One region of the Janthinobacterium foliorum genome, then DNA from elsewhere that is predicted to be linked to it. Evidence: predicted binding sites of a transcription regulator. Region 1 holds the regulator's gene; each other region holds the start of a gene.
What was found. Region 1 encodes NrdR, which represses ribonucleotide reductase genes. Its sites were predicted from a motif close to CACNANATNTNGTG; they were not measured.

Region 1 (4,171 bases):
GAAAGCCATGTAAAAGCAGCATGCAAGTTGCACCGCAGCATTGTAGATCCGGGGTGCGCATTGGCAAGCTTCGTAACATACGCTTACACGCCCTGGCTAGGTTTAAGTTCAGCTTAAGAACTGGCGCATCTGCCCCGGGCATGGCCCGTGGCGCGCCCGGGCGTTGGCGGCGCGCGGCGATTATAGCCGCACAGCTGCATTCCTTGCTCAATTTGGGCACTTAACTTACAATTTGATTTCCATTACGTCTCACGTGACTGGCGAAAAGTCGGCGATCTGCCTGGAAGGCGATCGGCAAACCGGCGAAAGGTGGGCACCCACCGGGAAACGTGAGATTTTTCATCAGCCGTTCGCCTGGGTAGCCACTATGGAAATGCACGAAGAGGCTGCCTGTCAAATGTTGTTATTCACTTAACGCCGGCTCCCCTCATTCGATCCAACCTGCCAGTACAAGCACCCTCATACTTGGAGTTTTTACATGTTTGCAAAAGATCACAACCTCGCCAACGTCGATCCAGAACTGTTCGCCGTCATTCAAAAAGAAAATACGCGCCAGCACGACCATATCGAACTGATCGCCTCGGAGAACTACACGTCGCCAGCCGTAATGGAAGCGCAAGGCTCGCAGCTGACGAATAAATATGCGGAAGGCTATCCAGGCAAGCGCTACTACGGTGGCTGCGAATACGTGGACGTCGCCGAGCAATTGGCCATCGACCGTGTAAAACAGCTGTTCGGCGCCGAGTGCGCCAACGTGCAGCCGAACTCCGGCTCGCAGGCCAACCAGGGCGTCTTTTTCGCCATGTTGAAACCAGGCGACCTGATCATGGGTATGTCGCTGGCCGAAGGCGGCCACCTGACCCATGGCATGCCGCTGAACATGTCCGGCAAGTGGTTTGACGTCGTGTCGTACGGCTTGACGGCCGAAGAAGACATCGACTACGAAGCCATGGAACGCCTGGCCCGCGAGCGCAAGCCAAAACTGATCATCGCCGGCGCCTCCGCGTTCTCGAAAAAGATCGACTTCGAGCGTTTCAGCAAGATCGCCAAGGAAGTGGGCGCCTACTTCATGGTTGACATGGCCCATTACGCCGGCCTGATCGCCGCCGGCCTGTACCCGAATCCCGTGCCATTCGCCGACTTCGTCACCTCCACCACGCACAAATCGCTGCGCGGCCCGCGCGGCGGCATCATCCTGATGAAGGCCGAACACGAAAAAGCCATCAATTCGGCCATCTTCCCTGGCATCCAGGGCGGCCCGCTGATGCACGTGATCGCCGGCAAGGCCGTCGCCTTCAAGGAAGCGCTGAGCCCGGAGTTCGTCGAATACCAGAAGCAAGTGATCAAGAACGCCGACGTGCTGGCAAAAACGCTGATCAAGCGCGGCCTGCGCATCGTTTCCGGCGGCACCGAATCGCACGTCATGCTGGTCGACCTGCGCGCCAAGAACCTGACGGGCAAGGAAGCCGAAGCCATCCTCGGTTCCGCGCATATCACCTGCAACAAGAACGGCATCCCGAACGACCCGCAAAAACCGTTCGTCACCTCGGGCATCCGCCTGGGCAGCCCGGCGATGACGACGCGCGGTTTCAAGGAAGCCCAAGCGGAAGAAGTGGGCAACCTGATCGCCGACGTGCTGGATAACCCGCATGATGCCGCCACCATCGAGCGCGTCAAGGCGGCCGTGAAAGTGCTGGCCGACGCGCACCCTGTGTACGCTGCTTAAGAGCCTGTTCCGGTAAAGGAATACATCCGCAGCAGACAGCCCCTCGGAAGCGGGTACTGCGTTGCTCGTCGTAGCATGGCCCGCCATGCGTCCTCCTCGCGCCTTGTCCGCGCGACCGATGAGTAATCTGCTGCAGACGCTCCTTACCGGAATAGTCTCTAATTATTTGTCCAGAATGTGTCATACGGAGTAAGATTCTGTATGACACATTCCAGTCGTGCCCAAGGGCGCCCGGAGTGATCCAGGCGCTTTTTATTTAACAACACCCGACCAAGACCCTCGCCAGCGGAAGGGAAGGTGGCCAGGAAGCGCCAGCGTGCGAAGGTACGGACGCCGAGCCGGTGAGCATCGCAGGCCGCGTGTGCCGACGCGCAGCAGGCGTTGACAGCTGTTCCAAGGCGGCGATTTCCGTAATCATTACTATAAAGTTCTATCCAGCCCATGAAATGTCCATTCTGCCAGCACGGCGACACCCAGGTTCTCGATACGCGCGTATCGGAGGAAGGGGATGCCATCCGGCGCCGGCGCCGCTGCAGCAAATGCGACAAGCGTTTCACCACCTACGAGCGCATTGAACTTATCATGCCGGCCGTCGTCAAAAAGAATGGCAGCCGGACGGAGTTCGCTGCGGATAAGTTGCGCGGCAGTTTGATGCTGGCCTTGCGCAAGCGCCCCGTCGCGGCCGCCTCCGTGGATACGGCTATCGCTTCCATCCAGGAAAAACTGCTGACGAGCGGCTTGCGCGAAGTCGATTCCGGCTATATCGGCGAACTCGTCATGCAGGAACTCAAGCGCCTCGACAAGATCGCGTATATCCGCTTTGCATCCGTGTACAAGAATTTCGAGGACCTGGCCGAATTCCAGGATGCGATTGCCGAAGTGGGACAGGCGCGCAAGCCCTGATGCCGTTGCAATGGCGGGGTGGATCGTTCGTCCCGTTTGTTCGTTCGGCCCGCACGCGCTGTTCCTGTTGTCTGTTGCTCGTTGCTGTCTTCACCACGCCGGCGTTGGCCTGGCAAGCCGACTGATCAATTACCGCGCCGTTTTTTTCCCCATATCGCCGTGCTGTTTGCGCTAGCGCAGAGCGGGGGCGGTGCGCGCGCCTATCTTGTAGCTGGGCCGCCTGTTCCTGCGACTCTTTCTGCGGAAGGGAGCTTCTCATGCGCAATGGTGGTCGCGCTCATCATTTGTCCGGTGGCAGCAGCCTGGTCGAGGTACTGGTGTCGCTGCTGCTGTTGGCGCTGGGCCTGCTGGGCGCCAGCATCCTGCAACTGACCTCCCTGCGCGCGCGCCACGAATCGGCGCTGTTGTCGGCGGGCGCGCAGCTGGCCGCCGGCATGGCCGAGCGCATGCGCGCCAACGCTACGCTCATGTACGGCCCCGATGCGGGCAACCCTTACCTGGGACTCTCGTATGCCGCATCGCCGGATGGCGCCGCGCCTGGCGGCGCGCCGGCCTGCTTCGGCGCCGCCGCCTGCAGTGCTGCGCAGCTGGCGCAATTCGATATCGCCGAATGGAAACAGCAGCTGCATGCCGCCTTGCCTGGCGCCCGCGTGCAGGTCTGCCGTGACGCGCAGGCGTGGGATGGCGCGGCGCAAGGTCTGCACTGGAGCTGCAGCGGCAGCAAGGGCGCGCCCATCGTCATCAAGCTCGGCTGGCGCGGCCGCCAGCCCGATGGCCAGCCGGCCGTGAATGGGGCGGGCGAATCGCTGCCCAGGGTGGTCTTGCAGCTGGGCGGAGGTGGTGCGTGAGCACCGCACGGCGTCGTGGCATGAGTCTGGTCGAACTGCTGGTGGCCTTGTCCCTGGGCGCCATGCTCATGCTCGCTGCCAGCGCCGTATTGCTGGCGGCCAGCGGCAGCTATGCCGGCCAGTCCGCCGGCGCGCGCCTGGACGACAACGGCCGCTATGCGCTCGACACCATCGCGCGGGCCGTGCGCCAGACGGCGTACGTGAACTGGGACAGCAGCGCTGCGCCGCTGTTTCAAGCCGACTATGACAGCGCGAATATCGCCGGCCTCGACGCGCACGGCCTGGGCAAGAACAGCGAGGGCATCAGCCAGCCATTGCCCGATGCCATGCACGGCAGCGACGTGCTGGCCTTGCGCTACGACGGCGCCGGCGATGAGGCGGGCGGCGACGGCTCCGTCCTCAATTGCGCCGGCTTCGGCGTGGGCGCCGCGCACTCGGAGGCGCAGCGGGGCTGGAGTATTTTCTATGTAGCGCAGGGTGCCGATGGCGACGGGGAATTACGCTGCAAATACCGTGGCGCCAACGGCTGGGGCGCGGACGCCATCATCCGCGGCGTCGATACGTTCCAGGTGCTGTACGGCCTTGACACGGATACCCCGCCCGATGGCGTGGCCAACCAGTATGTGAATGCCAGCGTGCTCGATGCGGCTGACGCGGCGCTGCTGCTGGCGGGCGAAACGGCGGCGGAGCGCCA
Region 2 (4,171 bases), on a different contig from region 1:
GAAGTCGGGACGTGCATTCATGGCGTTTCCTCCAGTGATGGAACAGGGTGGGCCTGCTTGCGGGCGATCAGCTCCGCGTCGCAGGTGGGGCAGAATTCGTGCTTGCCGGCCAGGTAGCCGTGGCGCGGGCAGATGGAAAAGGTGGGCGTGACGGTGATGTAGGGCAGCGAGAAGCGGCTCAGGGCGCGCTTTACCAGCTCGCGGCAGGCATTCGCGTCCGACAGCGCTTCCGTCATGTACAGGTGCAGTACCGTGCCGCCCGTGTATTTGCGCTGCAGGGTGTCCTGCAATTCCAGCGCCTCGAACGGGTCGTCCGTATGGCCCACGGGCAGTTGCGACGAGTTCGTGTAGTACGGATTGTCGGGCGTGCCCGCCTGCAGGATGGCCGGATAGCGCTTGCCGTCTTCGCGCGCGAAACGGTAGGTCGTGCCTTCGGCCGGTGTCGCTTCCAGGTTGTACATATGGCCCGTCTCCTCCTGGAATTGCAGCATGCGGGCGCGCACGTGGTCGAGCAGGCGCACGGCCAGCGCATGGCCTTCGGGTGTCGTGATGTCGTGCGCGTCGCCGCTGAAATTGCGGATCATTTCATTGATGCCGTTCACGCCCAGGGTGGAAAAGTGGTTGCGCAAGGTGCCCAGGTAGCGCTTCGTGTACGGGAACAGGCCTTGCTGCATCAGCTCCTCGATGGTGCGGCGCTTGATTTCCAGGCTGGTCTTGCCCAGCTCCAGCAGGCGGTCCAGGTCGGCCAGCAAGGCCGCTTCATCGCCGCGCCACAAGTGGCCCAGGCGCGCGCAGTTGATGGTCACCACGCCCAGGGACCCGGTCTGCTCGGCGGACCCGAACAGGCCGTTGCCGCGCTTGAGCAGTTCGCGCAAGTCCAGCTGCAGGCGGCAGCACATGGAGCGGATCATGTTCGGCTTGAGTTCCGAATTGATGAAATTCTGGAAGTAGGGCAGGCCGTAGCGGGCCGTCATCTCGAACAGCCGTTCCGCGTTCTCGCTGTGCCAGTCGAAATCCTCCGTGATGTTGTAGGTGGGGATGGGGAAGGTGAAGACGCGGCCCTTGGCATCACCCGCCATCATGATCTCGATGTAGGCGCGGTTGATCATGTCCATCTCCGCCTGCAGCTCGCCATAGCGGAAATCCATCTCCCGGCCGGCGATCACGGGCACCTGCTCGCGCAGGTCGTCCGGGCAGACCCAGTCGAAAGTGAGGTTGGTGAACGGCGTCTGCGTGCCCCAGCGCGACGGTACGTTGAGGTTGAAGATCAGTTCCTGCATGTACTGGCGCACGTCTTCGTAGCGCAGACTGTCCTGGCGGATGAACGGCGCCATGTAAGTGTCGAAGGAACTGAACGCCTGCGCGCCGGCCCACTCGTTTTGCAGGGTGCCGAGAAAATTGACGATCTGGCCGATGGCGCTCGACATGTGCCTGGGCGGGCCAGACTCGATCTTGCCCGGCACGCCGTTCAAGCCTTCGTGCAGCAGGGTGCGCAGCGACCAGCCGGCGCAGTAGCCGGCCAGCATATCGAGGTCGTGGATGTGCAGGGCCGCCTCGCGGTGCGCCGCGCCCACTTCGGGCGGATACACCTGGTCCAGCCAGTAATTGGCGATGACCTTGCCCGACACATTGAGGATCAGGCCGCCCAGCGAATAGCCCTGGTTGGCGTTGGCGTTCACGCGCCAGTCGCGCCGCTCCAGGTATTCATTGATGGATGCGGCGACATCGACCTGGCCGCGCGGGGTGGGAACTGCATTTGTCGTCATGAAACCTCCAATAAACACAACATGCGGTGTTTTCATGGAGATTAATCACTAAATGTAGTGGCGTCAAACGGCGCCTGCCATTGCCTGGCGAATCCTTGATGCAGGTGAAAAAAAATCCTCAGCGGCTTTTCTTCGCGCCCGCCTGGCGCAGGATCAGCCAGGCGGCGCCAAACCAGGCGGCGCCGCAGATGGCGATGCTGATGACGGAGGCGGGCAGCACGTGCAGCCAGATTTCCAGCGCCGAATAAGTGCTCCAGCTGGCCACGCGCGCGTCGAAGGTGACGTAATTGGCCAGCAGCCAGTACACGGCCAGCATGCCCGTGCACAGGCTGACCTGGCGCAGCACGGGCACCTGGCGGCGCGCAAAGACGGCTTGCAGGAACAGCAGCAGCACGCCGGGCCAGGCGCCCAGCGCTTCGGGCGAGAGGATGGAGAGGGCTTCGGCATCGTAGCCGTCGGCGGGCGATGCCCACTGTATTTGCAGCACGGTGAGGAACAGGGTCAGCAGGAAGATGAGCAGCGGTTTGCGGGGCATGGAAATAGGCAGGATCGGATAAGGGTGGCGCATTTTACAGCGTGGTCAAGCAAGTGGAAAACGCGCCAGCCATGCGTGCATTCCTTCACCTGCGTCAAGGACTGCGCGCCCTGCGCGGCGCTATAGTCTGCACCCTGAGCCGACACGGGAACTGAACATCATGATGCTTGAATCAACCACCGCCACCCGCGTGGCCGGGCCGCTGGAACTGGTCTGTCCCGCCGGCAGCCTGCCCGCCCTGAAAGCGGCCGTCGACAATGGCGCCGACACCGTCTACCTGGGCTTTCGCGACGCCACCAATGCGCGCAATTTCGCCGGCCTCAATTTCGATGAAAAGGCCATCGCCGAGGGCGTGCGCTACGCCCACCAGTACGGGCGCAAGGTTTTGCTGGCGCTGAACACCTATCCGCAGCCGCACAACTGGGCCGTGTGGCGCAGCGCCATCGACCGCGCCGCGCAGGCGGGCATCGACGCCATGATCGTCGCCGATCCGGGCCTGATGGCCTATGCGTCCCAGCACCACCCGCAGCTGCGCCTGCATTTGTCCGTGCAGGGCTCGGCCACGAATTACGAGGCCATCAATTTTTACCACGAACACTTCGGCATCGCCCGCGCCGTGCTGCCGCGCGTGCTGTCGATGGCGCAGGTGGAGCAGTTGATCAGCAAGACGGAAGTCGAGATCGAGGTATTCGGCTTTGGCAGCCTGTGCGTGATGGTCGAGGGGCGCTGTGCGCTGTCGTCGTATGCGACGGGCGAGGCGCCGAACACGCATGGCGTGTGCTCGCCGGCGAAATCCGTGCGCTGGCTGGAAACACCGCAAGGGCTGGAATCGCGCCTGAACGGCGTGCTGATCGACCGCTATGCGCCGGGCGAGAACGCCAGCTATCCCACCCTGTGCAAGGGGCGCTTCGAAGTCAACGACGAAGAGTATTACGCCATCGAGGAGCCGGCCAGCCTGAACACGCTGGCGCTGCTGCCGCAGCTGATCGCCATGGGCGTGCGCGCCGTGAAAATCGAGGGGCGCCAGCGCAGCCCTGCCTACGTGGCGCAGGTGACGCGCGTGTGGCGCGAAGCGATCGACGCCTGCCGCGAGGGCAATGCGCGCTACGCCGTCAAGCCGGGCTGGATGGCGGCCATGGACAAGCTGGCCGAGGGCCAGCAGCACACCCTCGGTGCTTACCACCGATCATGGAAATAGAGGATGAACATGCTGAAGCTTTCACTGGGCCCCTTGCTGTATTACTGGCCGCGCGCCACCGTCTTCGAGTTTTACCAGCGCATCGCCGCCACGGCCGTCGATATCGTGTATCTCGGCGAAACCGTGTGTTCGCGCCGGCATGAGCTGCGCCTGGCCGACTGGCTCGATATCGCCGACATGCTGGCCGCTTCCGGCAAGGAAGTGGTGCTGTCGACGCAGGCGCTGATCGAGGCGGGCGCGGAGCTGGCGACCCTGCGCCGCATCACGGCCAATGGCCGCTACACGGTCGAGGCGAACGACATGGGCGCCGTCCACTGCATGGAGAAGGGCGCGCCCTTCGTCGCCGGGCCGCACCTGAACCTGTTCAATGGCCCCAGCCTGCAATTGCTGGCGCGCCTGGGCGCGCAGCGCTGGGTCATGCCGCTGGAAATGGGACAGACGGCGCTGGCCGAGATGCAGCGCCAGAAGCCGGACGGGCTGGAGACGGAAGTGTTTGCCTACGGCCGCATGCCGCTGGCATTTTCCGCCCGCTGCTTCACGGCGCGCAACCGCAACCTGCCGAAGGACGATTGCGGCTACAGCTGCCTGGAAGAGCCGGACGGCCTGCTGCTGCGCACGCGCGACGAAGTGCCGTTCCTCGTGCTCAACGGCACGCAGACGCAGTCGGCGCTG
Region 3 (4,171 bases), on a different contig from region 1:
TGCCTGACTCCCTCTCCCGTTCGCCTGGCCTGGCCGCCGCCGGCATGCCGGCGGCGCCGCAACTGATCGGCAACTCGCCCGCCATGCAGGCGCTGCGCGCGCAGATCCGCCGCATTGCCGGCAGCGGCGCACCGGTGGCCATCCGTGGCGAATCGGGCAGCGGCAAGGAGCTGGCGGCGCGCGCCATCCATGCGCAGGGCGCGCGCGCGGGCTTGCCGTTTATTGCCGTCAATTGCGGCGCCATTCCCGAAGCGCTGATGGAGGCGGAATTCTTTGGCTGCCGCCAGGGCGCTTACACGGGCGCCCTGCATGAGCGCCAGGGCTTGTTCCAGGCGGCGCATGGCGGCAGCCTGCTGCTCGATGAAGTGGACGATTTGCCGCTGGCCATGCAAGTGAAGCTCTTGCGCGCCCTGCAGGAGCGCCGCGTGCGCAAGCTGGGCGGCAGCCGGGACGAAGCCGTCGACGTGCGCATCCTGTGCGCCAGCCAGCACGGCCTGGCGCGCGGCGTGGCGGCCGGCACGTTTCGCCGCGATTTGTATTACCGGCTGAATGTCATCGAGCTCGCCGTGCCGCCGCTGCGGGAACGGCTGGCCGATCTGCAGGTATTATGTGAGGCTATCCTGACGCGCCTGGCGCCACGGCAAGGCGTGCGCCTGGCGCCGTCCGTGCTGGCGGCGCTGGCCGCGCATGCGTTTCCCGGCAATGTGCGCGAACTGGAGAACATGCTGGAGCGGGCGCTGGCTTTTGCCGACGATGGCGTGATCGTCGCCGATGGCCTGGGCTTGCCGCCGGCGGCGAGCGCCGGCACCGGTGCCAGCATCACGCCCTTGCGGCCGGCATCGCCAGTGCCGGAACGGCAATTGTCGCTGCCCGGCATGGCGCCGCGCAGCATGGCGCCGGTGTTGCCGCTGGCATGGTATTTGTGCCAGGCGGAGCGGGAAATGATCACGCTGGCCCTGGTGCGGGAACGCTATCACCGCGCGCGGGCGGCGCAGCAGCTGGGCATCAGCGTGCGCCAGCTGCGTTACAGGATGCACAAGTTGACGATACAGGAGCCCCGCTTTGATGACGGCATGGAAGATAGATGACGATGGCTGGTGCGATGGCGCCGTGCGCTACGACTCGCCGTACTGCGATGCGCGCCCGGAAGGGGCGCAGATCGACTTGCTGGTGATCCATAATATCAGCTTGCCTGGCGGCCACTTTGGCGGGCCGCATGTGTCGGACTTGTTTACCGGCCGGGTAGATTATAATGCCGATCCTTCTTTTGCCGACCTGCGTGGTTTGCAGGTCTCGGCGCACTTTTTTGTGCGGCGCGACGGTGCGCTGTTGCAATATGTTTCGGCTGACCAGCGCGCCTGGCATGCCGGCACGTCCTCGTTCGAGGGACGCCCGCAGTGCAATGGCTATTCCGTCGGTATCGAACTGGAAGGTTCGGACTTCGTCCCCTTTCAGCCGCGGCAATACCGCGTGCTGGCGGCACTGACGGCGGCGCTGGCGGCGCGCTACGGGCTGGCGCATGTGCGTGGCCATGAGCATGTGGCGCCGGGAAGGAAGACGGATCCGGGGCCGTTTTTTGACTGGCATTTCTATCAAGAATGCTGGCAGGAAACCCAGCGGGAACGGCCTGCGTTAGCGCTTACTACGCGGGCATTGGGCTTCCCGCCGCCGGCCTGAAAAGTCAACCGAAATCGTAGAAGAAAGCACAAAAAATTACGCCGGCCGATGCCGGAAAACTATTGCATCCCCTTTCGATGGGCACTACAATTAGTACAGAAATTGGATTTAAAGACTATATCTAGTGCCACCTCAGACGTTTTCAGAATTATTGTCAAAGCCACTCTACTTGCTGTCATGGCAATGGAAACTGGCGGTTCACCACCCTTGATCGTGTTTCGCGCCAGCCAGGCAGGGCGGTTTGGCGATATGGATTCTGACCCTGTTCGTGCATTATGAATTTACTATTTAGCAACACTATTACCTGAAGAAACCCTGACCATCGGGCGTTCTATTCAACCACACACGCGGCAGCAAAACTGCAGGCTGACTTTAGCTGACAACGGGAGCTTCAATGCAATCACCTCAAGATATTTCCATCCATCCAACGCCAGTATCGCCAGCGCCAGGCGCGGCCAATAGCGTGGCGAGTACGGGCGCGGCCTTGGGCGACTATCGCATCATCCGCCGCAACGGTGCGGTGGTGGCATTTGAGCCTTCGAAGATCGCCATCGCCATGACCAAGGCGTTTTTGGCCGTTAACGGCGGCCAGGGCGCCGCGTCGGCCCGCATCCGCGAACTGGTGGAACAATTGACGGACGGCGTCGTGGCCGCGCTGGTACGCCGCCACCCGGGCGGCGGCACCTTCCATATCGAAGACGTGCAGGACCAGGTGGAATTGTCGCTGATGCGTTCGGGCGAGCACGACGTGGCGCGTGCCTACGTGCTGTACCGTGCCAAGCACATGGAAGAGCGCCGCCTGCAGAAGGAAGCGCAAGGCGCTTCCGCGCAAGTGACCGCACCGCAACTGAACGTGACCGACAACGGCGTGCGCCGCCTGCTGGACATGCAGGAAGTGCGCGACCTGATCAACGCTGCCTGCGCCGGCCTGGAAAAGCACGTCGATGCCGATGCCATCCTGGCGGAAACCGTGAAAAACCTGTACGACGGCGTGCCGGTGGAAGAACTGCACAAGTCGGCCATCCTGGCGGCGCGCGCGCTGATGGAAAAAGACCCGGCCTACAGCCAGGTCACGGCCCGCATCCTGCTGCACACGGTGCGCAAGGAAGTGTTCGGCAAGGAAGTGCCGCAAGCGGCCGCTGCCGCCGAATACCTGACATATTTCCCGCAATACATCGCCAAGGGCATCGCCGCCGAGCTGCTGAACCCGGTACTCGCCAGCTTCGACCTGGAGCGCCTGGCCAAAGCCATCGTTGCCGACCGCGACTTGCAATTTGGCTACATCGGCCTGCAAACCCTGTATGACCGCTACTTCCTGCACATCCAGGACGTGCGCATCGAAATGCCGCAGGCGTTCTACATGCGCGTGGCCATGGGCCTGGCGCTGAACGAGGCGGACCGCGAAGCGCGCGCCATCGAGTTCTACAGCCTGCTGTCCTCGTTCGACTTCATGAGCTCGACCCCGACCCTGTTCAACTCGGGCACCCTGCGCTCGCAGCTGTCGTCGTGCTACCTGAGCACCGTCTCCGATGACCTGGAAGGCATCTACGACGCCATCAAGGACAACGCGCTGCTGGCCAAGTTCGCCGGCGGCCTGGGTAACGACTGGACGCCAGTGCGCGCCCTGGGCGCCCACATCAAGGGCACCAACGGCAAGTCGCAAGGCGTGGTGCCTTTCCTGAAAGTCGTCAATGACACGGCCGTGGCAGTCAACCAGGGCGGCAAGCGCAAGGGCGCCGTCTGCGCCTACCTGGAAACCTGGCACATGGACATCGAGGAATTCCTCGACCTGCGCAAGAACACGGGCGATGACCGCCGCCGCACGCACGACATGAACACGGCGAACTGGATTCCCGACATGTTCATGAAGCGCGTCATGGAAAAAGGCGAGTGGACCTTGTTCTCGCCGTCGGACACGCCAGACCTGCACGACAAGGTCGGCAAGGCCTTTGAGCAGGCTTACGTGGGCTACGAAGCCAAGGCCGCCGCCGGCGAAATCCGCGTCTTCAAGAAGATCGCCGCACTGGACCTGTGGCGCAAGATGCTGTCGATGCTGTTTGAAACGGGCCACCCATGGATCACGTTCAAGGACCCTTGCAACATCCGCAGCCCGCAGTCGCACGTCGGCGTCGTCCACAGCTCGAACCTGTGCACGGAAATCACCCTGAACACCAGCAGCGATGAAATCGCCGTCTGCAACCTGGGTTCCGTGAACATGCCGGCGCACATGAAGGAAGGCAAGCTCGATCACGTCAAGCTGGCCAAGACCGTCCGCACCGCCATGCGCATGCTCGACAACGTCATCGACATCAATTACTACGCCGTCGACAAGGCGCGCAATTCGAACATGCGCCACCGTCCGGTCGGCATGGGCGTGATGGGCTTCCAGGACTGCCTGCACATGATGCGCATCCCGTTCGCCTCGGACGCCGCCGTGTCGTTCGCCGACACCTCGATGGAAGCCGTCTGCTACTACGCCTACCTGGCGTCGACG

Region 2: the regulator NrdR is predicted to act here: its motif matches at 1,813-1,826, upstream of ACZ92H_RS18655 (ribonucleoside triphosphate reductase).
Region 3: the regulator NrdR is predicted to act here: its motif matches at 1,791-1,804, upstream of ACZ92H_RS09825 (ribonucleoside-diphosphate reductase subunit alpha).

What each region holds. Positions count from the first base shown of each region.
Region 1 covers NZ_CDXDQE010000017.1:91,391-95,561, forward strand. Annotated here, with positions in the region: ZMP/ZTP riboswitch at 244-367, shown strand; gene glyA (serine hydroxymethyltransferase) at 479-1,726, shown strand; gene nrdR (transcriptional regulator NrdR) at 2,168-2,629, shown strand; gene pilV (type IV pilus modification protein PilV) at 2,887-3,477, shown strand; gene ACZ92H_RS26730 (PilW family protein) at 3,474-4,171, shown strand, end outside.
Region 2 covers NZ_CDXDQE010000009.1:121,246-125,416, reverse strand. Annotated here, with positions in the region: gene nrdD (anaerobic ribonucleoside-triphosphate reductase) at 1-21, opposite strand, end outside; gene ACZ92H_RS18655 (ribonucleoside triphosphate reductase) at 18-1,766, opposite strand; gene ACZ92H_RS18650 (hypothetical protein) at 1,885-2,301, opposite strand; gene ubiU (ubiquinone anaerobic biosynthesis protein UbiU) at 2,462-3,499, shown strand; gene ubiV (ubiquinone anaerobic biosynthesis protein UbiV) at 3,509-4,171, shown strand, end outside.
Region 3 covers NZ_CDXDQE010000003.1:526,930-531,100, forward strand. Annotated here, with positions in the region: gene ACZ92H_RS09815 (sigma-54 interaction domain-containing protein) at 1-1,088, shown strand, start outside; gene ampD (1,6-anhydro-N-acetylmuramyl-L-alanine amidase AmpD) at 1,066-1,677, shown strand; gene ACZ92H_RS09825 (ribonucleoside-diphosphate reductase subunit alpha) at 2,072-4,171, shown strand, end outside.